Regions from separate parts of the Anaerobacillus sp. genome, predicted to be linked through region 1. Evidence: predicted binding sites of a transcription regulator. Region 1 holds the regulator's gene; each other region holds the start of a gene.
The links. Region 1 encodes Rex, which represses fermentation and respiration genes when NADH is low (regulators of the CRP and FNR family bind a similar motif). Its sites were predicted from a motif close to TTGTGAAATATTTCACAA; they were not measured.
Positions count from the first base shown of each region.

Region 2: ACK4M9_RS15020 (AtpZ/AtpI family protein) is a predicted target of Rex. The motif match lies at 5,372-5,389, and genes of this name have one in related genera.
Region 3: ACK4M9_RS07350 (anaerobic C4-dicarboxylate transporter family protein) is a predicted target of Rex. The motif match lies at 5,483-5,500, and genes of this name have one in related genera.

Region 1 covers NZ_JBKBWN010000030.1:5,718-16,474, reverse strand. Annotated here, with positions in the region: gene ACK4M9_RS21740 (hypothetical protein) at 1-1,313, shown strand, start outside; gene ACK4M9_RS21735 (ABC-F family ATP-binding cassette domain-containing protein) at 1,365-3,287, opposite strand; gene moaC (cyclic pyranopterin monophosphate synthase MoaC) at 3,526-4,020, shown strand; gene ACK4M9_RS21725 (redox-sensing transcriptional repressor Rex) at 4,189-4,824, shown strand; gene ACK4M9_RS21720 (MDR family MFS transporter) at 4,989-6,410, shown strand; TPP riboswitch at 6,489-6,599, shown strand; gene ACK4M9_RS21715 (thiazole synthase) at 6,726-7,499, shown strand; gene thiH (2-iminoacetate synthase ThiH) at 7,575-8,681, shown strand; gene ACK4M9_RS21705 (YdiK family protein) at 8,721-8,912, opposite strand; gene ACK4M9_RS21700 (CPBP family intramembrane glutamic endopeptidase) at 8,914-9,627, opposite strand; gene groES (co-chaperone GroES) at 10,032-10,316, shown strand; gene groL (chaperonin GroEL) at 10,404-10,757, shown strand, end outside.
Region 2 covers NZ_JBKBWN010000010.1:149,779-160,535, forward strand. Annotated here, with positions in the region: gene ACK4M9_RS15000 (TIGR01440 family protein) at 1-248, shown strand, start outside; gene ACK4M9_RS15005 (serine hydroxymethyltransferase) at 355-1,596, shown strand; gene upp (uracil phosphoribosyltransferase) at 1,915-2,544, shown strand; gene ACK4M9_RS15015 (S8 family serine peptidase) at 2,922-5,177, shown strand; gene ACK4M9_RS15020 (AtpZ/AtpI family protein) at 5,643-5,876, shown strand; gene ACK4M9_RS15025 (ATP synthase subunit I) at 5,935-6,300, shown strand; gene atpB (F0F1 ATP synthase subunit A) at 6,340-7,047, shown strand; gene atpE (F0F1 ATP synthase subunit C) at 7,154-7,369, shown strand; gene atpF (F0F1 ATP synthase subunit B) at 7,460-7,951, shown strand; gene ACK4M9_RS15045 (F0F1 ATP synthase subunit delta) at 7,948-8,496, shown strand; gene atpA (F0F1 ATP synthase subunit alpha) at 8,515-10,023, shown strand; gene ACK4M9_RS15055 (F0F1 ATP synthase subunit gamma) at 10,108-10,757, shown strand, end outside.
Region 3 covers NZ_JBKBWN010000004.1:255,522-266,278, forward strand. Annotated here, with positions in the region: gene ACK4M9_RS07320 (M42 family metallopeptidase) at 102-1,175, shown strand; gene ACK4M9_RS07325 (DUF84 family protein) at 1,506-2,024, shown strand; gene phnC (phosphonate ABC transporter ATP-binding protein) at 2,056-2,790, opposite strand; gene phnE (phosphonate ABC transporter, permease protein PhnE) at 2,801-3,562, opposite strand; gene phnD (phosphate/phosphite/phosphonate ABC transporter substrate-binding protein) at 3,650-4,594, opposite strand; gene ACK4M9_RS07345 (hypothetical protein) at 4,875-5,393, shown strand; gene ACK4M9_RS07350 (anaerobic C4-dicarboxylate transporter family protein) at 5,574-6,887, shown strand; gene ACK4M9_RS07355 (PTS sugar transporter subunit IIC) at 7,084-8,094, shown strand; gene ACK4M9_RS07360 (thioredoxin family protein) at 8,182-8,514, shown strand; gene ACK4M9_RS07365 (DUF1444 domain-containing protein) at 8,518-9,315, shown strand; gene ACK4M9_RS07370 (DNA translocase FtsK) at 9,564-10,757, shown strand, end outside.

The DNA of each region.
Region 1 (10,757 bases):
CACAAAATGTTATGTTGTTATCACCAATGGTTCATAGTGATGCCTATCAAAATAAAGAAAGGCTTGCACCAATATTTTATTGGCAATCGACTGCAATTTCGGCTAACTACTATTTGCTATCGAGTACAACTAGGCAACCGTTTGTTGTCAGTAATTTAGATATTGCCCCAACAATCTTAGATTTTTATGGAATAAAAGATTTAGGTCACTTTTTTGGAAAGCCATTGCAAAAGAAAGCAGCAAGCAACTCAACCTTAGAAGAAGGATTATCAAAAATAGATTTGATGTTTCTTATTTTCAAAACTCGAAATGTGGTGTTATCAAGTTACATAACTCTATTAGTTATTTTATTAATCATGACAAGTGTGATTATTATGTTTCGCGATCAAAACAATACATGGAAACATGTCGCAAAAACACTACTAATTAGTGGCATTAGTTCTCCTTTGTTGTTATTACTTACACCTTATAGTCTCAACTACTTAGAACCAAACATATATTTACTATTATTGATTGTTTTAAGCTTCTTAACCGGGTTTTTAGTATTAAAATTCATCCCTAACCCAATTTTTTTTATCAGTATAGCACTGTTTATTACAATTACGGTCGACTTGTTTATCGGTAACTATTTTATGCAAAGGTCGTATTTAGGGTATGACCCAGTAATTGGCGCTAGATATTACGGGATTGGAAATGAGTATGCGGGTGTTTATTTAATTTCAGGATTGCTGCTACTAGAAAGCCAAAGAATAAAAAGATGGCTTTTGGTAACTATTGTCGGGATCACGCAACTATTTTTGTTGAGTTCGGCAGGTTTAGGGGCAAACGCAGGAGCAACACTATCGGCAGCGTTGATGTTCGGTTACTTTATTTATCGAGGCTATTTTCCGAAGGTTAATTGGCGTAAGTTTTTACTGATTTTTTTCGGTATTGTAGTCATTACATTAGTGTTGTTATTTCTGATGCAATTAAATAAACAAGAATCACATATTGGCTACGCCTTTTCGCGAATGTTTGAAGGTGATTTTCAATATATTATTGATACGATTAAGAGAAAATTAGAGATGAATTGGAAGATTTTCCGCTTTAGTAATTGGACCCAGCTTTTTGTTACGACATATCTATTAATTGCATTGTATTTGTGGCGTAAAAAGGAGATTGTTACTCGTGGAGTTCGTCGACTTTTAATTCAAGCAGGTGTTGTTGGTTCGGTTGCGTTACTATTATTAAATGATTCTGGAGTCGTTGCCGCAGCAACCTCAATGTTTATCATTGTTTGTACAAGCTATTATTGGGTATTGGATGAAGTTTAGAGTTAGCTAGAAAGAAATCTTTATAGTCACTCTAAACTCCATACTATATCCTTATGCCTCTAATTCAGCCCACTCATCCATTAGAGTATCAAGTTCTTGTTTGTGCTGTTCAATTTCGATATTCAACTGAGATACTTTATTGTGGTCATGGTAAACATCAGGATCACAGAGCGCTTCTTGTTTTCCTGCGATCGAAAGCTCTAATTTTTCAATTTCCACCTCGATTTCTTCAAGGCGGCGCTTTTGTTGACGTTCTTTTCGCTTTGCTTCTTTATCTTGTAAAAATGCTTGTTTAGACGGTTGTTCGTCTGTTTGCTGAACTTTCACTTCTTGTTGCTCTTTTAATTGTTTACGCTCGATGTTTTCTTGTTTTTTAGCAAGATAGTAGTCGTAATCACCAATATAATCAACTAAACCATCTTTAGTCATTTCAACGACACGACTTGCCATCCGATTGACAAAATAACGATCATGGGAAACGAAAAGGATTGTGCCAGGATAATCGATTAAAGCATTTTCAAGAATTTCCTTACTATCAAGATCAAGGTGGTTCGTCGGTTCATCTAAAATAAGAAAATTAGCTTTTTGCATCATTAATTTCGCTAAAGCAACTCGAGCTTTTTCGCCACCACTGAGATCAGATACGCTCTTTAATACATCATCACCGCTAAAGAGGAAGTTCCCTAGGATCGTTCTGATTTCCTTTTCAGGAGTTAGTGGATAGTCATCCCATAATTCGTAAAGTACTTGTTTATTAGAGTTAAGCTTTGCTTGTTCTTGGTCATAGTAACCAATCAGAACATTACTTCCATATCTTATTTGGCCAGCGAGGGGCTCTAGTTGTTTCGTAATAATTTTTAAAAGCGTCGATTTCCCGATTCCGTTTGGACCAAGGAGGGCAATGCTTTCAGAACGGTTTATCGATAAATTAAGATTTTTAAACAATGGACTATCATATCCTCCAGATAGTTGTTCGGTTCTAAGGACATCATTTCCTGTTTGTTTCATGATCTGAAACGAAAACCGAGCTGATTTTTCATCACCTTGAGGGCGGTCTAACAGTTCCATTCGTTCTAATTGCTTACGGCGACTCTGTGCTCGCTTAGTTGTCGATGCTCTGGCAATATTTTTTTCCACAAATGTTTGTAGCTTTTCGATCTCATCTTGCTGCTTTTCGTATTGCTTCAACTCGATTTCGTACCGTTTTTCTTTTTCGTCTAGGTAATAGCTATAGTTTCCAGCGAACTTTGTTGCTCGTGTTCTAGAGATTTCATACACTACATTAGCAACCTTATCTAAAAAATAGCGATCATGGGACACGATTAAAATAGCACCTTCATAATGAAGTAGATATTGTTCTAACCAAGCAAGAGTTTCTAAGTCCAAATGATTTGTCGGCTCGTCTAATATAAGAAGATCGGGACTAGTTAATAATAACTTCCCTAGTGCAAGACGGGTTTTTTGCCCTCCGCTTAAAGTTGAGACGGTCGTAGAATAGTCCATATCAGAAAAGTGCAATCCAGATAAAATACCACGGATATCAGCTTCGTATTTATAGCCACCTTTAGCCTTAAAACTTTCTGAGAGAAGATCATAGTCTTTTAAAACTTTCTCATATACTTTTTCATTGCCTATACAATCTGGATCTGCCATTTTCATTTCCAATTCGCGTAGTTCTTTCTCCATTTTTATAAGCGGTTCAAACACCGTTAACATTTCATCCCAAATCGAGCGAGTCGATTCTAAGCCTGTATTTTGAGCTAAATAGCCAAGGCTCACATCTTTAGGTATGATGATATCCCCTGAGCTATAGGAAAGTTTTCCAGCAATAATTTTTAAAAGAGTAGACTTTCCAGCACCATTACGTCCAACAATGGCGACTCGATCTTTGGATTGGACTTCTAACTTTATATTGGATAGAATTGGTTCAGCACCGAAGTTTTTTGTTATTTGAACACATTGTAAAAGTATCATTATTTCATCATCCTAACATTAGTAGCAATCTAGCGCACAATCAATTATAATCATACAGTTAGTGTACCGTAATCGATTGTGGACAAGCAAATAATACTTTTACCGTTAGCATTTAAGAGAACTAGAATTGTCATGGTAATTTACTATATTTCATTTACGTTACAACTTTTGAAACGATTACAAAATTGACAAAATGGTGTACAATATATTTGTGATGAATTGAAAGGGGACATTTGATATGTCATCGTTTACTCATTTTAATGAACAAGGCCGCGCGAAAATGGTCGATATCTCAGAGAAGCACGAGACAGTTCGAACCGCTTTAGCCCAGACGAGTGTCGAAGTTAGTAAAGAAATCTTTGAGAAAATTCAAGAAGGTTCAATAGGAAAAGGGGACGTTCTCGGAGTAGCTCAAGTTGCGGGAGTTATGGCTGCAAAAAGAACAGCGGACTGGATTCCAATGTGTCATCCACTAGCCTTAACAGGTGTTGATGTAACGTTTGATTGGAGTACAAAAGAAGAAAATCACAAACTAAATATTTATGTAAAAGTAAAAACAAAGGGTAGTACAGGGGTAGAAATGGAAGCGTTAACCGCTGCTTCTGCGGTAGCTTTAACAGTGTATGATATGTGCAAAGCGGTAGATAAGGGAATGGTTATTGGACCTACATACTTAGTTGAAAAAACAGGCGGCAAAAGCGGCGATTTTAAACGAGAGAAAGAAGTAGAGTAAATCCTTATTTAAAAAGCTCAATTTAAAGTTGAAACTAATGATTTTCAGTAACCATTTGTGAATTGGTAAACAATGAAAGATAGTAAGTGAGGATTGAATGAATGGGGAGAAACCCATTGATTATGTTTTGTCCTTCTAGTTTTGAAGGTACAGGTTGGAGGCAGAATTATGAATATTGATCAAACGAAAATTCCTCAAGCGACTGCAAAACGATTACCTTTGTATTATCGATTCCTAGAAAATTTACAAGCGTCAGGAAAGCAACGGGTATCCTCTTCGGAATTAAGTGAAGCAGTGAAGGTAGATTCAGCAACAATTCGCCGTGATTTTTCTTACTTTGGTGCTCTAGGTAAAAAAGGGTATGGGTATAATGTAAATTACCTGTTGTCTTTTTTTAGAAAAACCTTAGATCAAGATGAGGTTACAAATGTTGCATTAATCGGTGTCGGGAACTTAGGAACAGCATTTTTACATTATAATTTTTCAAAGAACAATAGTACAAAAATTCAAATGGCTTTTGATGTCGATCCAAATAAAGTAGGGAAAGAACTTGGAAGTGTTCCCATTCATCATTTAGATGATCTAGAAAAAGTGTTAGATCAATCTGTTACGGTAGCAATTTTAACTGTACCGGTCTCGGTTGCTCAAAGGGTCGCTGATCGTCTAGTAGCTTCTGGTATAAAAGGGATCTTAAATTTTACACCAGCTCGACTCTCGGTCCCTACTAATGTTCGAGTTCATCACATCGATTTATCTGTTGAACTTCAGTCATTAATTTATTTTCTTAAGCATTACCCAATGTAAAATGGGAACGTTATTGCGCTAGACACGAATATAGGAGGTTATCACTTTTGTTTCAAAGTGGTAACCTTTTTTTATTTCAATAATAAGGGGTTTTTATTCTAATAAGTAAGCTAACATGGTATAGTAAAGAAAGAATATATTTCGGTAAACGAAAGGAAATTAAAATGAGAAATTTACTCCCCGAAAAGTGGCTTGTCGTAATTGCTGTTTTATTGGGTACTTTCACAATTATTTTAAACAATAGTATGTTAAATCCGGCAGTTCCTCATTTAATGAAGGTGTTTGGTGCTGATGCAGTATCTACTGGCTGGGTAATTACAATCTTCATGGTAACGATGGGAATAACAATGCCTTTAACCGGTTACTTAGGAGATAAATTTGGAAAGAAGAAACTTTATTTAATCGGATTATTAATATTTATCATCGGTTCTGTTTTAGGATCATTTTCATGGGATCTAGGTTCACTTATATTTTTCCGTGGGATTCAAGGAGTTGCCGGTGGAATTATGATGCCACTGTCAATGGCACTTATATTTGAAGTATTCCCTAGACATGAGCGAGGGCTCGCAACTGGAATTTGGGGAATTGCTGCGATGATGGCACCAACTATTGGTCCGACGATTGGTGGTATTATTATTGAGAAAGGTAGTTGGCAATGGCTATTTTTAGTTAATGTACCAACCGGACTTTTAGGTATTTTAATTGGTTGGAAGTACTTAAAGAATACGAATAGAGTAAAAGGGATTACTTTTGATAAGTGGGGCTTCGTGGCGGTTACCGTTGGTGTTGGGGCAATACTATACGCTCTAGGGAGAGTCTCAGCATTAGAACATCTAGTTCAACCAGCTAATCTAGCATTAATTTTTATTGGGATAATATCGCTATATCTTTTTGTGAAAATTGAACAACGGATTGAACAACCTTTGCTAGATTTAACGATTTTTAAAAATAAGGCTTATACCTATAGTGTTTGGATTTCAATCTCGACATCGTTAGCACTATTTGGAGGGATATTTCTTATTCCATTATTAGTTCAACATGTTTATGGTCTAGGACCAATCGTAACGGGATTAATTTTCCTACCTGCAGCACTTTTTACAGGTATTTTTATGACAGTTGGTGGTAGACTTCTAGATCGTAATGGTCCTCAGCTAGTTGTTACCTCCGGATTATTAATAACTGCAATTTTTACTATGCTCTTAGGGTTTATAACGATGGAAACATCTTTAATTTTGATTTTCGTCTTTATGGCAATGCGTGGGATTGGTCAAGGCTTTTCAACAATGCCTGCAACAACGGCGGGAATGAATGCGATACCTGAGAAGTTCATTTCAAGGGGTTCCGCGATGAATAATGTCCTAAGGCAAATTAGCTCGGCTTTAGGCATCGTCTTTATCTCGGTTTTCTATGAGGTTCGTAAAGTACAAGTTTTTCCTAATGTAGGGTCAATGGAAGAAGCTAGCTTACAAGCAATTAATGAGGGTTTCTTACTGTTAGGAGTTATTGCTCTTTTGACTGTGCCTTTTGGCTGGCTGTTAGGTAAAGCTAGTGAAGAACAAGAAAGTAAAAAAATATTATCTGCTTAGAAGACGAAAAAATAAATTTACAGAGCTATTTAGTATTAACTAATTAGTAATCTATGTTATGATGAAAAAAAGAATATGTTTCACAGCTACGGGAGCCTAGAAGACTAGGCTGAGAAGATGACTAATCTGTCACAGACCGTGTACCTGATCTGGATCATGCCAGCGGAGGGAAGACTGTTTTGTATTGAATTATCTTTACATGTCTTTAAGGCCGCATCGAGTATGATGTGGTCTTTTTTGTACATTCAACTGTTGAGAGAAAAATCTAGGTCGTTTGCTAGTATTCATTTAAAACAATCCTTAGGAGGAGAAACAATGACAAAAGATTTATTAACTATTGGTGGCGTAGAGTTAAATAGCCGACTATTAATTGGAACAGGAAAGTTTAATAACGATGCTTTAATTCCAGAAGTAATTGCTTCTTCACAATCGCAAGTCATCACTGTAGCCATGCGTCGTGTTGATTTTAATACGAACCAAGAAAATATTATGAAGTACATCCCAAAAGAAATGATCTTGCTACCAAATACTTCAGGAGCAAGAACAGCAGAGGAAGCGGTTCGTATTGCTAGACTTGCAAGAGCAGCCGGGATGGGGAATTGGATTAAAATAGAGGTTATCTCTGATCAAAAATATTTACTTCCTGATAATTATGAAACGATTAAAGCAACAGAAATTTTAGCTAATGAAGGCTTTATTGTTTTGCCTTATATGAGCCCAGATTTAATGGTCGCTAAAAAGCTAGAAGAAGTAGGGGCAGCAGCAGTTATGCCACTAGGAGCGCCTATTGGTACAAATCGTGGCTTGAAGACAAAAGAGTTAATTCAAATCTTAATTGAAGAATGTGAAAAGCCAGTAATTGTTGATGCTGGAATCGGGAAACCATCTCAGGCTTGTGAAGCTATGGAAATGGGAGCAGACGCTGTTTTAGTGAATACGGCAATTGCAACCGCTGGTGATCCAGTAGCGATGGGAGAAGCGTTTAAGGCAGCTGTTCAAGCTGGTCGAACAGCTTATTTATCAGGCGTAGGCACAGTGGCGAAACAAGCAAGAGCATCATCACCACTAACAGGTTTCTTACAAATTTAAATTTAAGCAGAGTTGTGATAGTAACAAAAAATAATCAGGGTCTCTATAAACCCTTAACAAGAAGGGAGCTTTCTCATGAGTTTTTACGATGAATACGAAAAGCTAAAGGAATTACCTTTTGAAACTATTTTCAAAAATTTTACGGAAGTAGATGTAAGAAGAGTTTTGCAAAAGCAGAGATTGACCCCAGAAGATCTACTAGTCCTTTTATCACCTGCTGCTGAAAACTTATTAGAAGAGATGGCCCAAAAATCACATGAATTAACAGTTCAGCATTTCGGGAGAACGATCTTACTATTTAACCCGATCTACATTGCTGATCACTGTGTAAATCTTTGTACGTATTGTAGCTTTAGTGTTACAAATCAATTCGAGCGCAAAAAGCTTTCAATGGAACAAATTGAAATTGAAGCGAAAGCGTTGGCTGATTTAGGTTTAAAGCACATCCTAGTGTTAACTGGAGAATCTAAAACACATACACCGGTTTCTTATATTGCTGATTCCATAAAAGTGTTAAAGAAATACTTTCCGTCAGTAGCGATTGAAATTAATCCACTGGATACTGAAGAATATAAACAATTGGTTGAAGCGGGCGTGGATGGGCTTACTGTTTATCAGGAAGTATATAATGAAGAAATTTATAAATCAGTCCATGTAAAAGGACCAAAACGTGACTACCGTTATCGAATGGATACACCTGAACGTGGTTGCGAGGCGGGAATTCGCCAAATTAATGTTGGCGCATTATTAGGACTAGATGATTGGAGAAAAGAGGCGTTTTTTGCAGCAATGCATGCCAATTATCTACAAAAGAAGTATTTAGATGCAGAAATTAGTCTATCATTGCCAAGAATTCGACCGCATCTAGGTGATTATCAACCAAAATCGATTGTTGAGGACCGTCATCTAGTTCAGGCAATTACAGCATTTAGGTTATTTTTACCGCGATCAGGAATTACATTATCAACGCGAGAACCTCAAGAGTTAAGAGATAATCTCATCTACTTAGGAGTAACGAAAATGTCTGCAGGTGCTAGCACAGAAGTCGGTGGATATTCGAAGTGCGACACGGGTACGGCTCAGTTTGAAATCTCAGATGAACGGTCATTAGCAGAAGTTCAACAAATGATTAGGGATAAAGGCTACCAACCAGTGTTGAAGGATTGGGAACTATTAGTTTAGATGGATTAGGCGAGAACCTGTTAACAACAGGTTCTCGTTTTATTTATCCTCTACTTTACGTTTCATCCTAAAGTATTTGATTGCAATAATAAAGTCATAAGTAGCAATAGCCATCAACGCTATTGTCCACAAATCCCATTCGCCGGTTCTTCCTTTTTGTTGTATTGCTAGATAAACAAAAGCTACAGCCATAAAAAGATACATAAAAGCCCAAAAAAGTGTTGATTTCATTTTATAATAGTCCTCCAATAAACCCTTGCATTTCTTCTAATTTTTTTTGTAGTTCCATTAAGCGGTCTCCGTATACGACCTGAACAATCATGACAAAGCTATTTAGTGCTACGTGAGCGACAATTGGAACAATAATCCGTTTTGTTTTTACATATAAGAATGAGAAAACCACACCCATAAACGCATATACAAGTAGATGTTCAAAATCCATATGGACAACCGCAAATATGACTGAGCTTATAATCGCCGCTATCCAAAAATTAAACCTTTTATAAAGGGTTCCGAAGATAATCATTCTAAAAATGATTTCTTCAAGGATTGGACCAATAACTGCAACGACTAAAATGAGAGCAGGAGTTGCTTTGGCAAATTCGACAATCATTTCGGTATTTTCTGAACCTGGTTCAATACCAAAAACAGAAACTTCGATAATGACTGCAACATATTGAGCCATAAATGCCATGAAAATACCAGCAATTGACCAAATAACCGCATCACTTTTTGAACTTCGATCGCGAGTTAAATGGCGTTCTGCCATGTCTTGTCGTAACAATAGTAAAATAATAATAAAGCCAATTGAAAAGCTAAATAAAGTCCATATTCCTGGGATCTGCTCTTTCGCTACTCCCATAAGCATTAAAATAGGTGCACCAATGATGACCGAGAATAAGGTCAGGATGTAAGTTAGCAGGACTAGCCAATATCGTTTTGTCAAAACAAAAACTCCCTTTTAAAGAATGTAGAATTTAGTATTGCCTATACGTAAAGTTACAATGTTATTAAAATCGTTATAGTAATAGAAATAACACTATCATATTGTAACATATAGATTGAAAAACTTTAGTTAACACATCTTGAAGAACATAAAAATCTACTGTATAAATATACTCTAAAATGTCAAAAGTAATGAAGGATATTTTTTCCGATTGCATTCGATTATATTTAGTAGCTTGCATTTTACGTCGAAATTCTTTTGTTAAAAAATCCAAGTTTTCCTAAAAAAATTAGTTAAAATACTTGCAAATTAGAATTGAAATGATTATTATAATAATTGTGTTAGCACTCGATATGGTTGAGTGCTAACAACTAAAATCATTTCGATGAGGGAGGGTGTTTTCCTTGTTAAAGCCATTAGGTGATCGTATTGTGATTGAACAAGTAGAAACTGAAGAAAAAACTGCTAGCGGAATTGTACTTCCTGATACAGCGAAAGAAAAGCCGCAAGAAGGTCGTGTTGTTGCTGTAGGTTCGGGACGTATTCTAGAAAGCGGCGAGCGCGTTGCGTTAGAAGTAAAAGAAGGAGATAAAGTAATCTTCTCTAAATATGCAGGCACAGAAATTAAACTAGATGGAAAAGAATACTTAATCCTTCGTGAAAACGACGTATTAGCGATTGTAGACTAATCATACTTCTATTTTGAAACAAATAAGCTATGAAAGTAGCTGTAGGACTATTCCTACTACATAGAAAACTAGGAGGTAGAGATAACGATGGCAAAAGAAATTAAATTTAGCGAAGACGCACGTCGCGCAATGCTTCGTGGTGTTGATGCTTTAGCAGACGCTGTAAAAGTAACATTAGGACCAAAAGGACGTAATGTTGTTTTAGAAAAGAAATTTGGTTCACCACTAATTACAAATGACGGTGTAACAATTGCAAAAGAAATTGAGCTTGAAGATGCTTTTGAAAATATGGGAGCAAAATTAGTAGCTGAAGTTGCAAGCAAAACAAATGATATTGCTGGTGACGGTACTACTACTGCAACCGTGTTAGCTCAAGCGATGATCCGTGAAGGATTAAAGAACGTAACTAGTGGAGCAAATCCAATGGTATTACGTAAAGGT
Region 2 (10,757 bases), on a different contig from region 1:
CGATGGCAGCTTATGCATACCAGCAGTTCGAAAACCCTACGGTTGTTGAATTTATTAAAGCGGATGCTGGGATAGATATAGGTGATACGTTAATAGGTATGCACTTGAAACATGTCGCTGTTCCTGTAAGAAGCCAAATAAAAATGATTGGTGAAGCTCATTTAACGTTAGCGATCACAAGGCCTAAGTTAATTGGGGGAGTAAGAGCAGTTTATGAATTGCAAGAAGAAGAAGGTAATTGTGACTAAAAATTTTTCTTTTTCAAAAATTTCAAGTTCAAATCATGATCAAATGTGATAAAATAGTGAACGTGAGATTTCTTTAACGATTTAATGTATGGAAGGGGATTGTAAAATGGAACGTCTAAAGCATCAGGATCCAAAACTTTATGAAGCAATGCAAGATGAATTATCAAGACAACGCGATAAAATTGAATTAATTGCATCGGAAAACTTTGTAAGTGAAGCGGTAATGGAAGCGCAAGGCTCAGTCTTAACAAATAAATATGCTGAGGGCTATCCTGGGAAGCGATATTATGGCGGGTGTGAACATGTTGATGTCGTTGAGGATATCGCAAGAGACCGTGCCAAGGAGATTTTTGGAGCTGAACATGTAAACGTTCAACCACATTCAGGTGCTCAAGCAAATATGGCTGTTTATTTTACAATTTTAAACCATGGCGATACAGTATTGGGAATGAACCTTTCCCATGGTGGTCACTTAACTCATGGAAGCCCGGTCAACTTTAGTGGTGTTCAATATAACTTTGTTGAATATGGGGTTGATGAAGTAACGCACCTAATAAATTATGAAGATGTCCTAGAAAAAGCGAGAGTACATAAACCTAAGTTAATTGTTGCTGGAGCAAGTGCTTATCCAAGAGCGATTGATTTTAAGAAGTTCCGTGAAATCGCTGATGAAGTTGGTGCTTACTTCATGGTCGACATGGCTCATATAGCAGGACTTGTTGCTGCTGGAGTTCATGAAAATCCAATTCCATATGCTGATTTTGTTACAACAACAACTCATAAAACACTCCGTGGCCCTCGTGGTGGAATGATCTTATGTAAAGAAGAATGGGCGAAGAAAATAGATAAGTCAATTTTCCCTGGAATTCAAGGTGGTCCATTAATGCATGTTATTGCAGCCAAAGCAGTTGCATTAGGTGAGGTCCTTCAACCTGAATTTAAACAGTACGGTGAGCGAGTTGCTGAAAATGCAAATCGTCTTGCGAACAAGCTTGTAGAAAAAGGAATTGATTTAGTATCTGGTGGAACTGACAACCACTTAGTTCTTCTTGATTTACGAAGCTTAGAGATGACTGGAAAAGTTGCTGAAAAAGCCTTAGATGATATTGGTATTACAACAAACAAGAACACCATTCCATTCGATCCACAAAGTCCATTTGTTACTAGCGGAATTCGCATCGGTACAGCAGCAGTAACATCCCGTGGATTGGGGTTAGAAGATATGGACGAGATTGGTGAAATTATTGCATTAACGTTAAAAAATATTGAAAATGAAGAAAAGCTTGCTGAAGCAAAAGAGCGTGTTGCTGCGCTCATGAGCAAACATTCTTTATATCCAAATTTATAAAAATAAAAAAAGCACAAAGTGTCAGTTGTCGAACTTTGTGCTTTTTTGTCGTTTGGCTAGAAAGTCACATGATTTGGCTAGTAAGTGAGTGATTTTCGCTAGTAAATTCTTAGAAAAATAAATTAACAAGTTAAGTTATGCAATGATCAGTCTACAAAAGATGAGTAAATCGGCGAATTTTCAACAATATGTGGAGACTTTTTAATTATTTCTTGAAGTTATCGTACTTTTTATGTAAAATCTTCAAGGAGCAAAAAAGAGTTAACGTGGTATATTAACTTATAGTACATAACTCTAAAGAATAGGAGCGGGTAGCAGATGAGTAAGGTATTTGTTTTTGATCATCCATTAATTCAACACAAATTAACGTACATTAGAGATAAGAGTACAGGGACTAAGGAGTTTCGTGAACTAGTAGACGAAGTGGCGGCATTAATGGCATTTGAAATTACTCGTGATCTTCCCCTGAAAGATGTAACTGTAGAAACGCCAGTCGGACCGGCAAAGTCAAAAACGATCGCTGGGAAAAAATTAGGTTTAGTTCCTATTTTACGTGCAGGTTTGGGGATGGTAGATGGAATATTAAAGTTAATCCCAGCTGCAAAAGTTGGACATGTTGGCTTATATCGTGACCCTGAAACATTACAGCCGGTAGAATATTACGTAAAGCTTCCAACAGATGTGGAGGAGCGAGAGTTTATCGTTATCGACCCGATGCTTGCTACAGGGGGATCAGCTGCAGAAGCCATCAACTCATTAAAAAAACGTGGTGCCAAGAATATTAAATTGATGTGTTTAATAGCTGCTCCAGAGGGTGTAGAAGTTGTCCAAAAGGAACACCCGGATGTAGATATTTATTTAGCGGCAATGGATGAAAAGTTAAATGAAAAAGGATACATCGTCCCAGGCTTAGGTGACGCTGGAGATCGTTTATTCGGAACAAAGTAAATCTATTCCATTTTTTAAAAGGAATATGTATATCAACTATATTAATAAAAGATCTGTATCTCGCTTCCTAAAAGCGGTGCAGATCTTTTTGTTTTTTTAGGATCTTATATGTTTTAAGATGCTTGACAGAATTGTCGGGGCATACTAGGGCGTTTGTGCTTTGTTCTTTTTCTGAGTACTTTGTATTAGGAAGTCCTTACCGAGTAAAACATTCGCATGTTTTTGTCATAATGTGGAACGCTAAAAAAGCTAATTATACAAAAGGAATGATTTTCATGCTTTTAAGAAATTAGCTACTACACGGTTTTACTTAACTATCTAAGTGCACTAAAAATACTTGAAATTCAATAAAAACAGGGAGGGAAAAACGGAATCGGATGAAAAAAATATTATTATTGACCTTGATATTTACAGTTAGCTTTATACAACAAGTTTTAGCGGCAACTTTTCCAGAACGCCCTCCAACAAACAAAGGAAATGGCGAAGAAGAGACAGTCGTTATGGTAGAGGTCGAGGGAAATCCAAATGAGATATTGACCCAGATTGAACGAGAACTTCCTAATAGCCAACTTCGAAAAATATTTCAGTCGCTATTTACCGGTTTTTCTTTAGGAATACAAAAGCAGGATATTGAAGTGCTTGAAAAGATTGCAGGCATTAAACGAATCGATCCATTACGAACATATGAAGTAACATTGGATGAAAGTGTGCCGTTCATTGGTGGTGACAAAATCCGAGGCAAGTTAGATAAAAAAGGGCAACGCCTAACCGGTAAAGGGATAAAAATTGCAGTTATAGATACTGGCATTGATTACGAACACCCAGACTTAAAGAAAAATTTCAAGGGTGGATACGACGTCGTTGACCAAGATGGAGACCCGATGGAGACGACGAAGGAGCAAGGTCTTTCTACCATCCATGGTACTCACGTAGCTGGTATTATTGCTGCGAATGGGAAAATAAAAGGCGTTGCTCCGGAAGCTGAAATATATGCCTATAGAGCCTTAGGTCCCGGTGGAAAAGGGACGACAGAACAGGTTATCGAAGCCATTGAGAAAGCAGTGGACGATGGCGTTGACATAATCAATCTTTCTTTAGGCAATACGGTGAACGGTCCTGATTGGCCAACGAGTATTGCTTTAGATAAAGCAGTTGAAAAAGGTGTAATAGCCGTGACGTCTAATGGTAATAGTGGTCCAAATATGTGGACAGTAGGATCACCCGGTACATCACTGAGAGCAATCTCTGTAGGAGCTTCTACACCTCCATTAAAAGTACCTTATTTAACTTATGAAAGTGAAGATCGCGAAATAGCTCTGAATATGTTGGTAGGTTCAAAGCCTTGGACATTTAAAAGAGATATTCCTATTAAAGAAGTAGGGCTCGGTAGAACTGAGGATATGAAAGACGTCAAAAATAAACTTGTGCTTGTTAAAAGAGGTGTAATTCCTTTTGTTGAAAAGGCAAAAACTGCCCAACTTGCTGGTGCTAGAGGTGTCATTATTTACAACAATACGCCAGGGCCATTTATGGGTGCACTAGAAATGCAGTTAGATATTCCTGTAGTTTCGATTTCAAAAGAAGATGGTGAATGGCTAAAAGACAAGGTTGATCTAAAGGAGAGTAATTATCTGCGCACGATCTATCGAAAGGAAGAAGATCAAATTGCCCCATTTAGTTCAAGAGGACCAGTTACCCACACGTGGGGGGTAAAGCCTGATGTTGTTGCGCCTGGTGTTGCAATTGATAGTACGATACCTAAAGGGTACTTAGGGTTAAACGGAACGAGTATGTCTGCGCCGCATGTCGCAGGAACAGCTGCTTTAGTTAAACAAGCTCATCCAGATTGGACTCCTGATGAAATAAAAGCAGCAATTATGAATACAGCAAAACCTATTGAAGATAAGGAAGGGAAGCCGTACTCTCCGCATGAACAAGGAACAGGTCGTATTCAAGTAGGAAAGGCAGTGCAAGCTGAGACGCTAGTATACCCAGGGACAGTTGGATTTGGGAAATGGACAAGGGAGCAATCGAGGCATTTAAAAGAAGTAGAGATAACCATCAAAAACACATCTCAAAGAACGCGGACATATCACGTTAAGCCGCCTTTTATCGTCCCAGACGGAATTCAATGGAAGGTACCTTTTTCTATTACATTGAAACCGGGTGAAGAAAAGCAAGTCCCGGTCACGATCGACATCTTACCAGCTGTTTTTCAATCAGGTATTCATTACGGTGAGTTTGTCGTTGAAGGTGGTAGAGACCCGGTTCGCGTTCCATACATGTTTTTTATTGAAGAACCGAACTACCCTCGTCTAATGGCATTCTCATTTGAGTTTGGCGATGAGGAAGGCGAATATCGTTACGAAATTTATTTGCCGGGGGGAGCGGAAGAAGTCGGTATTGCCCTGTACGATCCTGACACGTTCCAATTTATTAAATATCTAGATGTAAAAGAAGATGTTGATCGCGGTCTACTCGAAGTAGAATTAGATGATTTACAACTTGAGGAAGGTATTTATAAAACACTCGTTTACGCCATGAAAGAAGGAAAAGAAGATCTTATTGAAACAACAATTTATATCGGTGAGGATATAGAGAAAATATCTGGGCATAACATGCATATTAGATAAGGTTAAGAAGCAGAATGCTATTTATGTTGTTAAAGTAGCATTCTGCATAAAAAACTGCTTAAAATTTGTGGTTAGGCACAATGTTTAATTAAAATAGAGTTATGGTTTTTACCGTATTTTTAATTTCAAACATTTACCACAAAAAAAATGTTGCATATGTTGAACATTTCTTGTCAATATAAGTTATAATGATTTTGTGAAATAGTAAACTTTTTTCACCGAATTGTCCTATTTTAGAATGGGAGTTAGCACTGTGCAAATAAAGTTAACTTAATTTTTTTTATTTTGTAAATCCGTTGACAGATGTTAGACCCTATTGTACGATTACAAAGGACATAATGATAGGGTTTACATTAAGAACTCTCTCTGCATAGTACTTCCATTTGTTACATAACAGTTTTTCAATGTTTAGAGTGTAGTTTAAAGTTTTTCAATTTATACTTCGAACATAAATAAGGGGTATTTATGCAAAATCCTGAACGCTTTAAACAAACAATGAGATCACTTGCCCTTATGTCTACGATTAGTTCCTATTTGCTAGGTTCGATACTAGTAGGTGTTTTTGGTGGTAGATGGCTTGACAACTACTTTGAAACAAAATCAGTATTTCTCATTATTGGACTTTTTATAGGCCTTGGAACTGGTACTTACGGGGTTGTTATCGCTGTAAAGCATTTTTTTAAGGGACAGGATCAATGAGAGATCAAGGGGAACAAGGCTAGTAGCATCTGTTTCTCTAAGGAGAAGATTGGTAATCGTGGACTATATATCTTTAACTAAGCGCTATACAGTATATGCAGCTATTATTATGGGTTTCTTCGTGGTTTTAGCCTTTACAACTACATACACTTCCATTTTTCTTGGGCTTTTGTTAGGTTCTGTCATCAGCTTGAGCAATTTATGGAGTACATATTTTCAAGTGAAAAGGTTAGGCGAATCGATGGAAATCGGACGAGCAAAGTTATCGTTAGGAACCCTATTTCGTTTTGCTCTAGTGTTAGGCGCAGTGTATATCGCGATCCAATACCCCGATAAATTCCACTTTATAAGTGTGGTCATAGGTTTAATGCTAACCTATATCATCATATTAGTTAATTCATTATTTCAACTTAAACATCTATAGTATGAAAAGAGGTGAAACGAATTGGTAACAAAACCTCCCATGAGGGAAATATTCGGTCTTGACGTCAATATGTCTAGTATTTTAATGACAACGGTAGCGGCAGCAATTGTCTTTTTTGTTTGTTTTTTTATGTCGCGTAGAATTCAAATGAAACCAACAGGTGCACAAAATGCTTTAGAATGGCTAGTTGATTTTGTTAAGAACATTATTAATAGTAATATGGACTGGAAAGTCGGAAAGAACTTTGTCATGCTTGGCTTAACAATTATTTTGTATGTATTTGTCGCCAACATGTTGGGTGTTCCTTTCGAGATTAAGTCAAAGATTGCTGAGGGTGTTTATGAAGTATGGTGGAAATCACCGACATCAGACCCAGTATTGACGTTGTCCTTAGCGGCATTTGTCATTCTGTTAACCCATTACTATGGCATTAAGCTTAAAGGTCCTAAAGAATACGGGAAGGACTATTTCCGTCCGGTACCATTCTTATTTCCGTTCAAGATTATTGAGGATTTTTCTAACACACTAACGCTTGGAATGCGTCTTTTCGGTAACATTTATGCAAAAGAAGTTCTAATGATGATGCTGGTAGGTCTAGGAACGGGTGGCTTTTTGCTGGCATTTGGTACAGCAATACCGCTTATGATTTGGCAAGCATTTAGTATTTTCATTGGTTCACTTCAAGCGTTCATCTTCTGTATGTTGACGATGGTATATATGTCACATAAAGTCAGTGAAGATCATTAAAGTTAGCAACAAAGCTTGTATAACATTGTTTTTCCATTTGTCTTGTTCATTCAGGGCGTAATAATAAAAAAAACTAATTTTTCATATCTTAAAGGAGGATTTTTTCATGGTATTTTTATCAGCGGCAATCGTAGCAGCATTAGCAGCAATCGCAGGGGCATTTGGGGTAGCAATCATCGTTCGTGCTACTTTAGAAGGAGTTACTCGTCAACCGGAAATCAAAGGTTCACTTCAAACAATCATGTTCATTGGTGTTCCATTAGCAGAGGCACTTCCTATCCTTGCAATCGTTATCTCATTCTTAATCTTAGGTAACGCTTAATCTTTTAATTTTTAAAAAAATGGCGGAGAAGGTTACTATTGATCAATCTTCGCCATTCCTTATGTAAGATTAGAAAAGGAGGAGAATGTTTTGTTTACAAATATTCCTTGGATCAACGCGGTCTATCAACTAGTAGTATTCTTGATTCTCCTTATGTTACTTAAAAAGTTCGCTTTTGGGCCAATCATTGCGATGATGCAAAAGCGTGAGGAGCATATTGCAAATCAAATTACTTCTGCAGAAAGAAACCGTGAAGAAGCAGAAAAATACTTAGTAGAACAACGTGAAGAAATTCAAAAAGCTCGTACTGAAGCTCAAAGTATTATTGCAAACGCGAAAAAACTTTCTGAGCAACAAACAGAAGAGATGATTAAATCAGCTAAAGTTGACACTGAAAGAATGAAGGAAGCAGCATTAGCTGAAATTAAAAGAGAAAAAGAACAAGCTGTTTCGGCATTACGCGAGCAAGTTGCGTCTCTTTCTGTTTTAGTAGCAACAAAAGTGATCGAGAAGGAACTTGACGAGAAGGCTCAATCTAAGCTTATCGAAGATTACCTTAAAGAAGTAGGCGAAGATCTATGAAACAAGATCACGTAGCAAAAAGGTATGCTATAGCTGTATTTGAACTAGCAAAAGAGCAAAATACGGTAGCTCAAACGACAGAAGAGTTGAAGGTTGTAAGTGAAGTCGTAAAAAATACCAATCTATTTGATACGTTCTTCAAACATCCGAAAGTGTCGCTAAACGAAAAGAAAGATCTTGTGAGAGCAAGCTTTCAAGGGCAAATTAGTGATACGTTGCTAAATACATTATTCCTTCTCATCGACAAAAAGCGTGAGGGGATTCTTTTTAAAATGGTAGAAGAATTCTTGAAGCTTACAAACGAAGAGCAAGGTGTTGCAGAAGCGAAAGTATATACTGCTAAGCCACTTACAGATGTTGAAAAGATTGCTTTTGAAGCAACTTTTTCAAAAATATCTGGAAAAGGGAGACTTACCATTAATAATATCGTTGATCCTGAATTAATCGGCGGTTTTAAAGTCCGTATTGGTGATCGTATATATGATGGAAGCGTTTTAAACCAACTAAGACGTATTGAACGTCGTATGATTTCTGGAAAACGTTAGTAGATAGGGGTGAAGGATATGAGCATCAAAGCTGATGAAATTAGCTTAATTATAAAAAAGCAAATTGAAGACTATCAGTCTGAAGTTGAAATTAATGATGTCGGTACCGTTATCCAAGTTGGGGATGGTATTGCATTAGCACACGGTTTAGAAAATGCGATGGCTGGAGAGCTTCTTGAGTTTTCTAATGGTGTAATGGGTATGGCTCAAAACCTAGAGGAAAATGCTGTCGGGATTATTATTCTTGGCCCTTACACAGATATTCGTGAAGGTGATGAGGTAAAAAGAACAGGCCGTATCATGGAGGTTCCTGTAGGTGAAGCACTTCTTGGTCGTGTAGTTAACTCTTTAGGTCAACCTGTTGATGGTTTAGGACCAATTGAAACAACTGAAACTCGTCCAATTGAATACAATGCTCCTGGAGTAATGGATCGTAAATCAGTTCACGAGCCACTTCAAACAGGAATTAAAGCGATCGACTCTTTAATTCCAATTGGTCGTGGTCAGCGTGAGTTAATTATCGGAGACCGCCAAACAGGTAAAACAGCAATCGCTATTGATACAATTATTAACCAAAAGAATGAAAATATGATTTGTATCTATGTTGCGATTGGACAAAAGGAATCTACAGTTGCAGGTGTTGTTGAAACACTTCGCCAACAAGGTGCCCTTGATTACACAATTGTTGTTACAGCGAGTGCGTCTCAACCAGCACCATTATTATTCTTAGCACCTTACGCTGGGGTAACGATGGGCGAGCACTTCATGTACAATGGTAAGCATGTTTTAGTTATTTATGATGATTTAACAAAACAAGCATCTGCTTACCGTGAGCTTTCATTATTACTTCGTCGTCCTCCAGGTCGTGAAGCATATCCAGGGGATGTATTCTACTTACACTCACGTTTATTAGAGCGTGCAGCTAAGTTAAGTGATGCAAAGGGTGGCGGTTCATTAACTGCACTACCATTCATCGAAACACAAGCAGGTGACGTTTCTGCGTATATTCCAACAAACGTTATCTCAATCACAGATGGACAAATATTCTTACAATCAGATCTTTTCTTCTCAGGGGTACGTCCAGCGGTTAACGCAGGTCTTTCAGTATCTCGTGTAGGGGGTTCTGCTCAAATTAACGCAATGAAAAAAGTTGCTGGTACACTACGTCTAGACTTAGCATCTTACCGCGAATTAGAAGCATTCGCGCAGTTCGGTTCAGACTTAGATAAAGCGACACAAGCGAAGCTTAACCGTGGTGCACGTACAGTTGAAGTACTAAAGCAAGGCCTACATGAGCCACTTGCTGTTGAGAAACAAGTACTAATTCTATTTGCGTTAACGAAAGGTTTCATAGACGATATCGCAATAGAAGATGTGAAACGTTTTGAAGAAGAACTTTACACGCACTTCGATCACAACAACAAAAATCTACTAGAGCAAATCCGTTCAACTGGTAAACTGCCTGACGAAACTGAACTGAAGGCTGCAATTGAAGCATTTAAGAAAAACTTCGTAAGTTCAAAATAGTAGAGCTGATCAAAAGGTAGGAATTGCTTTTTGAAATCCTCTAAAAATGGGATACCAGTTTAGAATAAAGGTGGTGAACGGAACATGGCTTCTTTAAGAGATATTAAAAATAGAATTACATCTACAAAGAAGACGAAGCAAATTACAAAGGCGATGCAAATGGTGTCTGCTGCTAAGCTTAACAAAGCGCAACTGAAGGCCCAAAACTTTCAGCCTTATACTGATAAAATTCGTGATGTTGTTGTCTCTATTGCTGGTGGCAGTTCAGAAAAAACACATCCGATGATGCAGAAACGCCCAGTAAATAAAACAGGTTATATCGTTATTACGTCTGATCGTGGTTTAGCTGGTGCTTATAACAGTTCAATACTTCGTGCTGTAATGAACATGATTAAGGAACGTCATCAATCACCTGATGAGTACGGTTTAATTGTGATGGGACGTATTGGCCGCGATTTTTTCAAGAAACGCAGAATGCCAATAATTCAGGAAATCGTTGGATTATCCGATAACCCTACGTATGCAGATATTAAAAATATCGCAAGCACAACAGTTCAAATGTTTACTGATGAAATCTTTGACGAATTGTTTGTCTATTACAATCACTTTGTCAGCCCGATTAAACAAGACGTAACAGAAACTAAGCTGTTACCGTTAACTGAACTATCATCAGACGCAGCAACTCCAGAATATATTTACGAACCAGATGAAGATGTAATCCTAGAACAGCTATT
Region 3 (10,757 bases), on a different contig from region 1:
AAATAGTTATTTGCTTTTTTACCGAATCAGTGGAAAGGTTCAACAACTTCAGCTAAAATAGAACTGTACATACTTATTACGGTATCCGAAAGGAGTAGAAAATGAATCAAGAGACTTTACAATTGTTTAAAACATTAACTGAACTTCAAGGGGCCCCAGGTTTTGAGCACCAAGTCAGAAGATTTGTAAGAAGTGAACTAGAAAAATATACAGATGAAATTATTCAAGATCGAATTGGTAGTATTTTTGGTGTGAAACGTGGTGACGATAAAGGTCCAAAAGTAATGGTTGCAGGACATATGGACGAAGTTGGTTTCATGGTAACTTCGATTTCTGATAAAGGACTAATCCGATTCCAAACACTTGGTGGTTGGTGGAGCCAAGTGTTACTTGCGCAAAGAATGCAGATTATGACTGACAACGGTCCTGTAATCGGCGTGATCGGTTCAATCCCGCCACATTTACTTGACGAGGCAAAACGCAACAAACCAATGGAAATAAAAAACATGTTTATTGATATCGGTGCGGATGATAAGGCCGATGCTGAGAAAATTGGCATTAAGCCAGGGCAGCAAATTGTTCCGATTTGTCCGTTTACTCCAATGGCAAATGAGAAGAAGATTTTAGCAAAAGCTTGGGATAATCGTTATGGGTGTGGACTTGCAATTGAACTTTTAAAAGAGCTAAAAGACGAAAAGCTACCTAACATTCTATTCTCAGGTGCAACGGTTCAAGAGGAAGTTGGTTTAAGAGGGGCACAAACAGCAGCAAATATGATTGAACCAGATATTTTTTATGCGTTAGATGCAAGTCCTGCAAATGATGCTACAGGTGATAAAGATGCATTTGGTCATCTTGGCAAAGGAGCGCTCCTACGCATTTATGATCGATCAATGATTACTCACCGTGGGATTCGTGACTTTATTTTAGATACTGCAGAAACAAATAACATTCCGTACCAATACTTTATCTCTCAAGGTGGAACAGACGCGGGTCGAGTTCACACTTCAGGTAGTGGTGTTCCATCTGCAGTTATCGGATTATGCTCACGTTACATTCACACATCTGCTTCAATTATTCATATTGATGATTATGCGGCTGCAAAAGCATTATTAGTAAAACTCGTCCAGACAACAGACAAAACTGCTGTTGAAACAATCAGAAATAACAGTTAAAATAATCCTATAGGTGAGGTTCTCATCTTGCACAATTTATAATTGTAAAATGCGGAAAAACAGACTCGGGAGCCAGCCGAGTCTGTTTTGTATATAGAAACAGTATTATAGGTGATTTTATAAGTTTTTGAGAATACACTAAAATATTTTATCGCCCATTAAAACAACTTTTTAGAAAATGTCGCTGGATTTCCTAAAAAAACCTCTAAAAATTCGGTAGAGTTTTAGCGAAGAGAGAGGAAATCTAGCGATATTAAATTAAAGATGGAAAAGGCACTTTTTTGGCCACCATGTCGGTATAAAATGAAAAGAAGCTTATGGAGGGTAAAGATGAGAGTTGCAGTTGGTTCAACAAATCCTACAAAAATCGCGGCAGTCAAACGTGTATTGGGGAACAATATTGAATTATTACCAATAGAGGCACCTTCTTATGTATCAGAGCAACCATTCGGTGATGAAGAAACGGTAAAAGGCGCTCTTAATCGAGCAAGAGCTTCCTTAGCGGCTGCCGAAGTTCAATTTGCAATTGGTCTAGAAGGCGGAGTTGCTGAAACTGAGTACGGATTAATGGTGATTAACTGGGGTGCACTAGTAGACAATAGTGGAAAAGAATATATAGCAAGTGGTGCTCGAACGCTCCTTCCAGCTGAGGTACATCAGGAAATTCAAAATGGAAAAACGTTAGGTGAAGCGATGGATATATTCACAAACAGAGAAGGGGTAAGTAAGAAAGAAGGGGCAATGGGTATAATTACAAACGGGCGCATCAACCGTGATGAAATGTTTGCTCATGTTGTGAAAGCGTTAGTTGGACAATATGAATTTAACAAAAACCTTCAAGGAGAGTAGTAACTCTTTTTGAAGGTTTTTTGTATGCTCGTTAATTGTAAACTAAGTCATAAACTTCATCTGTAAACTTGTCAGGAACATCATCAAAAACAACTTCGCCATTTTTTAAAGCAATAATTCTTGTTGCAAACTGTTTGGCCAATACAACATCGTGAACATTAATAATTGTTAATAAATCGTATTTCTTATGGATCGATTGTAATAATGAAAAAATTCGAGTAGCAGTCCCAGGGTCTAAGCTTGCTACAGGTTCGTCGCCTAAAAATACTTTAGGATTTTGTAACAATGCTCTAGCAATAGCGACCCGTTGTTTTTGGCCCCCACTCAAGGCTTCTACACGTTTATCTTTATGATCATATAAATCAACACGTTCAATCATCTTTAGTGCTAATTGTTTTTCTTCTTTAGAAAAAAGGCCCAGTATATTTTTCCAAGGTGAACGTTTTCCAAACATTCCCGTTAGCACATTTTGGTAGACAGTTAGCCTTGGGATCAAGTTAAAATGTTGAAAGATCATTCCCATTTCAACACGAGTTTTTCTTAATTGCTCTTGCTTTAATTGGAAGATGTTTTGTTCATTCCAAATAACAGCACCAGATGTGGGACGCTGTAGCCCATTTAAACAACGGATAAACGTCGATTTTCCCGCACCACTCTTTCCAAGAATACAAACAAATTCGCCATTTTGCAGTGATAGCTTTAAATTAGTAAGGGCATGGTCATTTGCCTTTGGATATTTTACATATAGTTCTTCAATTTGTAGCATCGTTTTCACCTTAAATAACCCTTTCACGAATTTTTCCACCGATAAAGTCGACCATAACGACTAGGACGATAATAACTAAAATATCCATAGCCACCGACTTATATAGAAACGATTGAAAATGGTTAAAGAGTAGTTGTCCAATTCCGCCCGCACCGATAAATCCTAAAATTAACGAAGTTCGTATCGCAACTTCAAATCGATAGAAAAAATGACTTAACACATTTGGCCAGATTTGTGGAAGGATTGCAAATAAGACGGCAACCCACCTTGTTGCCCCAACGGATTTCATCGCATCCTGAGGTCCAGGATCTGCAGATTCGATCAGTTCAGAAATTAATTTCCCTAAAACACCGATGTTATGTAGCATGATGGCAAGTACTGCTGGGAAAGGACCGAGCCCAAGAGAAACGACAAATATTAATCCAAAGACGATTTCTGGAATTGAACGAAGACCACTGAGCATCGAGCGATTAAAGCCATATAACAAGAAGTGACGACTAGTATTTTTGGCAGCCATAAAACTGAGGGGAAGGGCAATTAGTAAAGCAATAAATGTTCCTAAAAATGCCATTGCCAGAGTCACAATAGATGCATCAACTAGACGTCGTAGAATGGACCAATTTGGCGGGAAAAACTGATCACGAATAAAATAAAACGTATTTGGTATGTTTTTTAATTTTTCAAATTGAAATTGTGTGATTTCCATACTATACAAAACAGTTATTAATAAGATTAGTCCGATAAAAATAAACTTCGGTTTAAACCAAACCATAATTTGTTCTCCCTATTGATTAATTATGTGAAAGAGGAACGCCGCAGCATTCCTCTTTAGTATAGCATTTCATCGCTCTCTTAAAAATTATTTATCACCTAAGTCGTCATCCATACGCCCATCGATAATCGCGGCATTACGGATCGCTTCGTAGTCTTCGTTAGATGCAGTTGTAAATGCAGTAGCTCCAAAAGCATTTAGAATGTCTTCGTCAGTAATACTCATGAATGCCTCTTGAAGTGCTTGAATTGTCGCTTCGTCCATGTTCGGACGAACAGCCCATGGATATTGGAAAATTCTTTCTGATTTCCAGATGATTTTGTAATCTGCCTCGTTGATAGCACCTGAGCGAATTCTTGCTTCAAAAATAGCACTATCAATTGCACCAACGTCGACACTACCATTTAAAACAGACTGGGCAGTTATATCATGGCTACCAGTATAAGTAACAGCTGCAAAATCATAATCATCCGCATCACGGAAAACGCCACGCTCCTTTAACTCAACACCAGGAATTAAAGAACCGGATGTAGAAGAAGGACTTCCAAATGCCAAATCAATCGTTGACTTATCTGCTAATAACTCATCAAGAGTTTCCCAAGGTGCATCAGCTTTTGTAATGAAATAAGAGTGGTAATAGGGTTCCCCATTTACTAATTGTGTAATGATTGCTTTTGCGCCACTTCTTTCGTGAGCGATGACATAGGTCAAAGGACCAAAATAAGCCATATCAATATGCTCATAATTAAGCGCTTCAACGACACCGTTATATGCAGGGTAATGATCAATTTTTACCGGTCTACCAAGTTTCTCTTCTAATTCAACTTTAAGCTTTTCTATCGCAGTTTCCATTTCACCTTCAGATTGCGATGGAATTAAGCCAATAACTAATTCGCCTTTTTCTTCACTTGCTTCAGTGCTTTTTGGAGCACCTTCGTTAACTTCTGCTTCATTAGTTTCTTCTGCTTTACCGCCACATGCAGTAATTAATAGAATTAAAGAAAAGAGCAGCATAAATAATCCTTTTTTCATCTCTGTCTCCACCTCGATAAGTAATAGTAATTTGCTAAATAACAAATTATTATTAAGATACCATAAGAAGTGCTTTAAAGCCAATCATAATACTTGGAAATGAAAATTAACTTTGTAAAAAAATCACAAATTTAACAAAAGTCGAACTCTGTCAAGGGTTGTCACAGTGTACTATGTAAGGTATGATTAGAAAGATGTAAAATAATCATATATTAGGAAATTAGTAGATAAAAATATGGGGGCATTTCCGAAAGTCCAAAAAATAGGAGGAGGTGCAAAATTGAAACGAATGGTGCCAAAGATAGTATTAGTTAACTTTAGTATTTTAATAGCATTTTTGATCCTCACCGGTTGTGGTTTGACAAAAGAACAAGCGTTAGACTATGCAAAAGAATCTTTTGAAGTTGGTGTTTTAGAGGAACCGCAAGAGCCAAATGAAGCAACAGATCTTTTTAGTTATTATCTTCCCTCAGAATTAATTGTTGAAGAAAAGGCAGAAAACAACCTTATTTTAGGCAAGGACAATCAGGTGTTTTTAATTTTTTCTAATCCTGCTGAAACTAAATTAAGCCAAGTCAATTATGAGCAAGATCGTGTAGTTGAGAATACTGCTTTATTAGTAGAAACAACAGAAGTTGATGGAAAGTTTGCATATATTATAGTCTCCCCTTTTGAAGATGACGATTACAAAGTCATTGTAGGAATTGGGGGAGAAAAAGGTACAACAGTAACAAATCTAGCAAATTTAAAGGATAGTGTTGACACACTGCTAGAAATTATTAACTCAATAAACTATTAATTATTTAGGCTGTCTTTTGGTCATCATTTTGACTAATTTAGACGGCCTCTTTTTTAAATTGGTTAGAAATTCCAGTTGATTTGAATTTTTTGTGAAATTATTCACAAACTACTATCATATTAATTTAATAATTGTATAATAAGGTGAAATGATTACATCTAATGAATTGGTGGTGGAGAAATGGTTTGGGTACAGTTTTTAATTGTTTTAGCTTGTATTTTAGTAGGTGCTAGGATCGGCGGAGTTGGTTTAGGAGTAATGGGTGGAGTTGGTTTGGCAATTTTAACATTTGGTTTTCAATTGTCACCGACAGCGCCTCCAATTGACGTTATGTTAATGATATTAGCAGTAATTACAGCTGCTGGTGCATTACAAGCATCCGGTGGGTTGAATTATCTCGTATTGTTAGCAGAGAAAATGCTTCGCAAAAATCCAGATCGCATTACATTTATGGCACCTGTAACAACGTACTTATTTACTTTTTTTGCAGGAACTGGGCATGTTGCCTACAGTCTTTTACCCGTAATTTCAGAGGTTGCCCAGGAATCAAAGGTAAGACCTGAACGCCCACTTTCGATTGCAGTTATTGCATCACAGCAGGCGATTACAGCTAGTCCTATATCTGCAGCGACGGTTGCTTTATTAGCAATCCTTGCACCATTTAATATTACACTTCTACAAATCCTTGGAATCACTATTCCAGCAACTTTTCTTGGGATAATGATTTCTGCCTTTTTCATTAGTAAAAAGGGGAAAGAGCTTGAAGATGACCCTGAGTATCAACGTCGTCTAAAAAATGGTTTAATGCCAATGAAAGAAGCTCGAGCGAAAGGAACAGTTACAAAACATTCAAAACTATCCGTTTACCTGTTTTTATTTGGTGCTATTCTAGTTGTTCTTTTAGGTAGCTTCCCAGAATTACGACCGTCATTTGATGTTAATGGAGAAGTGACGCAATTATCGATGCCTTATGCCATTCAAATTATTATGTTATCTGTTGCAGCAATTATGATTCTATTATGCAAAGCTGATGTCGAAAAAATTGTAACTGGAAATGTTTTTAGAGCGGGTGTCGTTGCTGTTGTTGCTATCTTTGGGATTGCGTGGATGGGAGATACATTCTTCCAGGCGAATATCGCAGTCATCCAAGACCAAATTCAAAATGCAGTATTAACAGCGCCTTGGCTATTTGCTTTTGCACTGTTTATATTATCAGTCCTTTTAAATTCTCAAGCAGCTACTGTTCGTGCTTTAATGCCGCTAGGAGTGACGCTAGGAATATCACCATTCTTCTTAATTGCGATGTTCCCAGCCGTAAATGGATATTTCTTTATGCCAAACTACGGACCGCTACTTGCAGCCATAAATATGGACCAAACAGGCTCAACGAAAATTGGCAAATATATATTTAATCATAGCTTCATGACTCCTGGACTTATTACGAGTTTCTGTTCAGTAGCGATTGGTTTCATCCTTGTTTTAATTTTCTATTAAAAAACTATTAATTCCTAAACAAAAAAAACTCTGCTTGTCCCAAAATACTTGGAACGGGCAGAGTTTTTTTGATAAAAAAGTTTTTAGAGCCTGTCGCTGGATTTCCTTAAACAACGTACGTTGTCAATTATTGATAAATGAAATAAACTAGATCGGTAAATAATTAAGGTAATTCTATTATAGGCAGGTGGAGCAATTGAGAAAGTTCTTACATAAAAAGGGTGTTGAGTTGTCATTAAAAGTTTATTTCGTTACAGCCCTCAGTTTTATGGCCCTAGGGCTATTTTCATCATTAATCATTGGTTTAATTATCCGAACAGCAGGTCAACAAATACCATACTTAGAATTTTTAGTTCCAATGGGACAATTGGCTATGGATTTCATGGGGCCAGCAATTGGTGTGGCAGTTGCTTATGGTCTAAAGGCACCTCGCCTTGTACTCTTTCCAGCAGTTGTGATTGGTGCAGCAGGTGCAGCTCTCGGAGGCCCAGCCGGAGCGTTCATAGCAACACTTTTTTCAACTGAAATTGGAAAACTTGTTTCAAAAGAAACACGATTAGATATTATTATTACCCCGTTTGTGACGATTGCAGCGGGCTATGCTGTAGCAACAACGATCGGTCCGGTCATAGCAAGTGGGATAGATTACTTTGGAGTGTTAATTATGTGGGCAGTAGATAGGCAGCCATTTGTAATGGGGATTTTAGTTGCGATGCTGATGGGGCTAGCTTTAACAGCACCAATTTCTAGTGCTGCCATTGCTTTTATGCTTGGTTTAGAAGGGATTGCTGCTGGTGCAGCAACGGTCGGTTGTGCTGCACAAATGATTGGGTTTGCTACTAGCAGTTACCGGGAAAATGGGATTTCAGGGTTCGTAGCTCTTGGTATCGGTACGTCTATGTTACAAGTCGGAAACATTGTAAGGAACCCAGCGATCCTCATACCACCAACTGTAGCAGGAATGATATTAGCACCATTTGCTACAATCGTTTTTAAAATGGTTAATAATCCAGCTGGAGCAGGTATGGGGACGAGTGGTTTTGTTGGACAAATTATGACTTTTACGGAAATGGGTTTCTCGTGGGAAGTGTTCTTTCCGGTGTTATTACTTCATTTTATTGGTCCAGCTGTGATAAGCTTATTTTTATCAGAAGTATTAAGAAAAGCTGGCCTTATAAAATTTGGTGATATGAAAATCGAACAGTGAACTATGCGAGTCCATTGTTCAAGTATAGGGCTCTAATGTACGATAAGGTAAAGTCAAAAAAATGGAGAAATGTTAGGGGGAATATATATGCAAACTCTCGAATCAAAAGAACTGTATTTTTCTAAAATTAAAGATGGACTTTCGGTCGTTATGTTTTCAGCTAATTGGTGTCCTGATTGCGTTGTAATTGAACCAGTCTTACCAGAAATCGAAGCGAACTTCTCTAATTTTACATTTTACTATGCAGACCGAGATACATTAATTGATCTTTGTAGTGAATTAGGTATTTTTGGAATCCCGAGCTTTATAACATATCAAGACGGGAACGAAATTGATCGTTTTGTTAGCAAAGACCGTAAATCAAAGGAAGAAATTGAGTTGTTTTTGCAAAGATCGTTAGAAAAAACAGGGGGCTTATAAAACATGAAGCCATTAGAAATTAAACGTGAGTTAGAAACAAGGTTACAAGCTCCCAATCGAAGGATTTCATATAATAGAGACGAGCAACAGCTAAGAATTGAAGATACAACTGTAAAAAAGGGAGTTACCCTCTCAATATCGAAGCTTGCTGCAAAATGGTCAGCCAAAAAAGAAGAAGCAATTGAGGAAGCTGTTCATTACGTTGAGTCAGCATTAGAAGCAATGGCAACACCAGTCACATTAAAGGGAAATGAAAAAAATATTTTCCCTGTCATTCGCTCAACATCATTTTCTACTCATTCAGGAGAAGATAAAGAACTTTTATTTGAAGAACATACAGCTGAAACAAGGATATATTATGCGATTGATAGAGGTGTAACATTTACGCTCCTTACGAAGGAAATGGTTGAGGATGCCCAGCTAGAGCATTCAAAAATAAAAGAAATGGCGTTATTTAACGTTCGATCTTTAAAAACAGATGCCAAAAAAGATGTAGTAGCTGGAAACACTTTTTACTTTATCAATCATAATGACGGCTATGATGCTAGTAAAATTTTGAATGATCAATTATTAAAGCAGTACGCAAAAATAGCCGAAGGTGAACTAGCTGTAGCAGTTCCTCACCAAGACGTTTTAATAATTGCAGACATTAAAAATGAAACTGGCTATGATGTTCTCGGCCAAATGGTGTTTTCATTTTTCTCTAGTGGACGAACGCCGATTACAGCATTACCATTTATCTTCGAAAATGGAAATTTTGAACCAGTGTTTATTCTTGCTCAAAGAAAACCAAAAGAATAAAAGCAAAAAGGTGAGTATCGAGACTCGCCTTTTTTGAATCCAATACCTGAATTTTATTAGCTAGGTAGATTCTCACAATCTCAAAACTTGTACAGAAAAAACTAGTGGTTTTTTCCTTTTTTGCGTTATTATTAAGTTAGCACAAGTGAATTTTTGAACTTTTGAATTAGATGGAAGAAATACATCATGCAAAACTATAATTCAAGATTCGACTTTCTACATTCAATATTATGGAAAAGGTGATTTTCATGTTTAACCGATTAAAAACTACATATAAAAAAGTTCACTCTTTTTTATTTGGGCAAGAAGAAGAGCATATACATACGCGAGATGAAAGAAAGCAGTATTATGGTCGCGTAAAGCAGGAAACTGAGGCAGAGGCGCGAATGATCCATCAATATCCAAAGCATGGGAAATTTCGTTTTCCTCTTGCTGTCGACGAAACTGATGTTGTTGAGCCTAAAAGAGAACGTTCCACAAATCGGAAAGTTAACAAAATAGTACCACAGAGACAAACTACAGCCAAACAACCGATCAATAAATTAAAACTAGAAACAAAAGAAGAGCAGTCTACGCCTAAGGTTGCTACTACGAAAATTCAAGAACGGAAAAAATTTCAGGGGGTGAACTTCAAAGCCCGTACGATTCCTTCACCGATTTACGCTTTCGATAAACCCCCTGAAACTATTAGGAGCGAACTAGCCGAGATAGAGGAAGTAATTGAAAGTAATAATGTGCAAAATGATTACTTTCAATTTGAAGAAGAGTTTGTTAGCCCAAACTGTAAGGTGACTAATGAAGAGAACGATGACCTAGAACTAGTTCTATATGAAGCGGTAGATGACGAGAGAGAAGAGATTGATTTTAGTTACGATACAACCGAAGTAAATAGTGAAAAAGTTAATGGAGAAGTGGTTGATAGGGAACTATTTGTCGCAAAGGTAGATAGCCAATCGCAAGAAGAAGAATTCGAAAGTCAGTTCGAGGCTGAAGATCATTCCGAGATAGAGATGGCACAATTAGAGGCTTCCACTGAAGTACTGTTAGAAGAAGAGTTAACCAATAATACTCACGAGGACTTTGTTGAGCTAGAAGAGTATGAAGAGTATGAAGAGGTAGTTGAGGAAATAACGAATGACCAAGATGAAGTAGTTGCAACTACTGAACAAGACAAGCTTGTCGACTTTAGTAGAGAAGAAGAGATGGCGGAAAAACGAGAAGAGCTTGAACAATTATCAGCTCCACTGAATACAATTAACTATGAAACTCCAAAAGTTGATGGCAATGAACCTAGGAAAACAGTCGTTCCGTTTAACGTTTTAATGTTTCATAAGGATCGTGTGGCCCAAAAGAAAAATGAGGTAAAGACACCACAGGTCAAAAGTTATCAATTTCCAACATTACAATTATTAAATATTCCCCCAAGGCAACCAGATAATAGT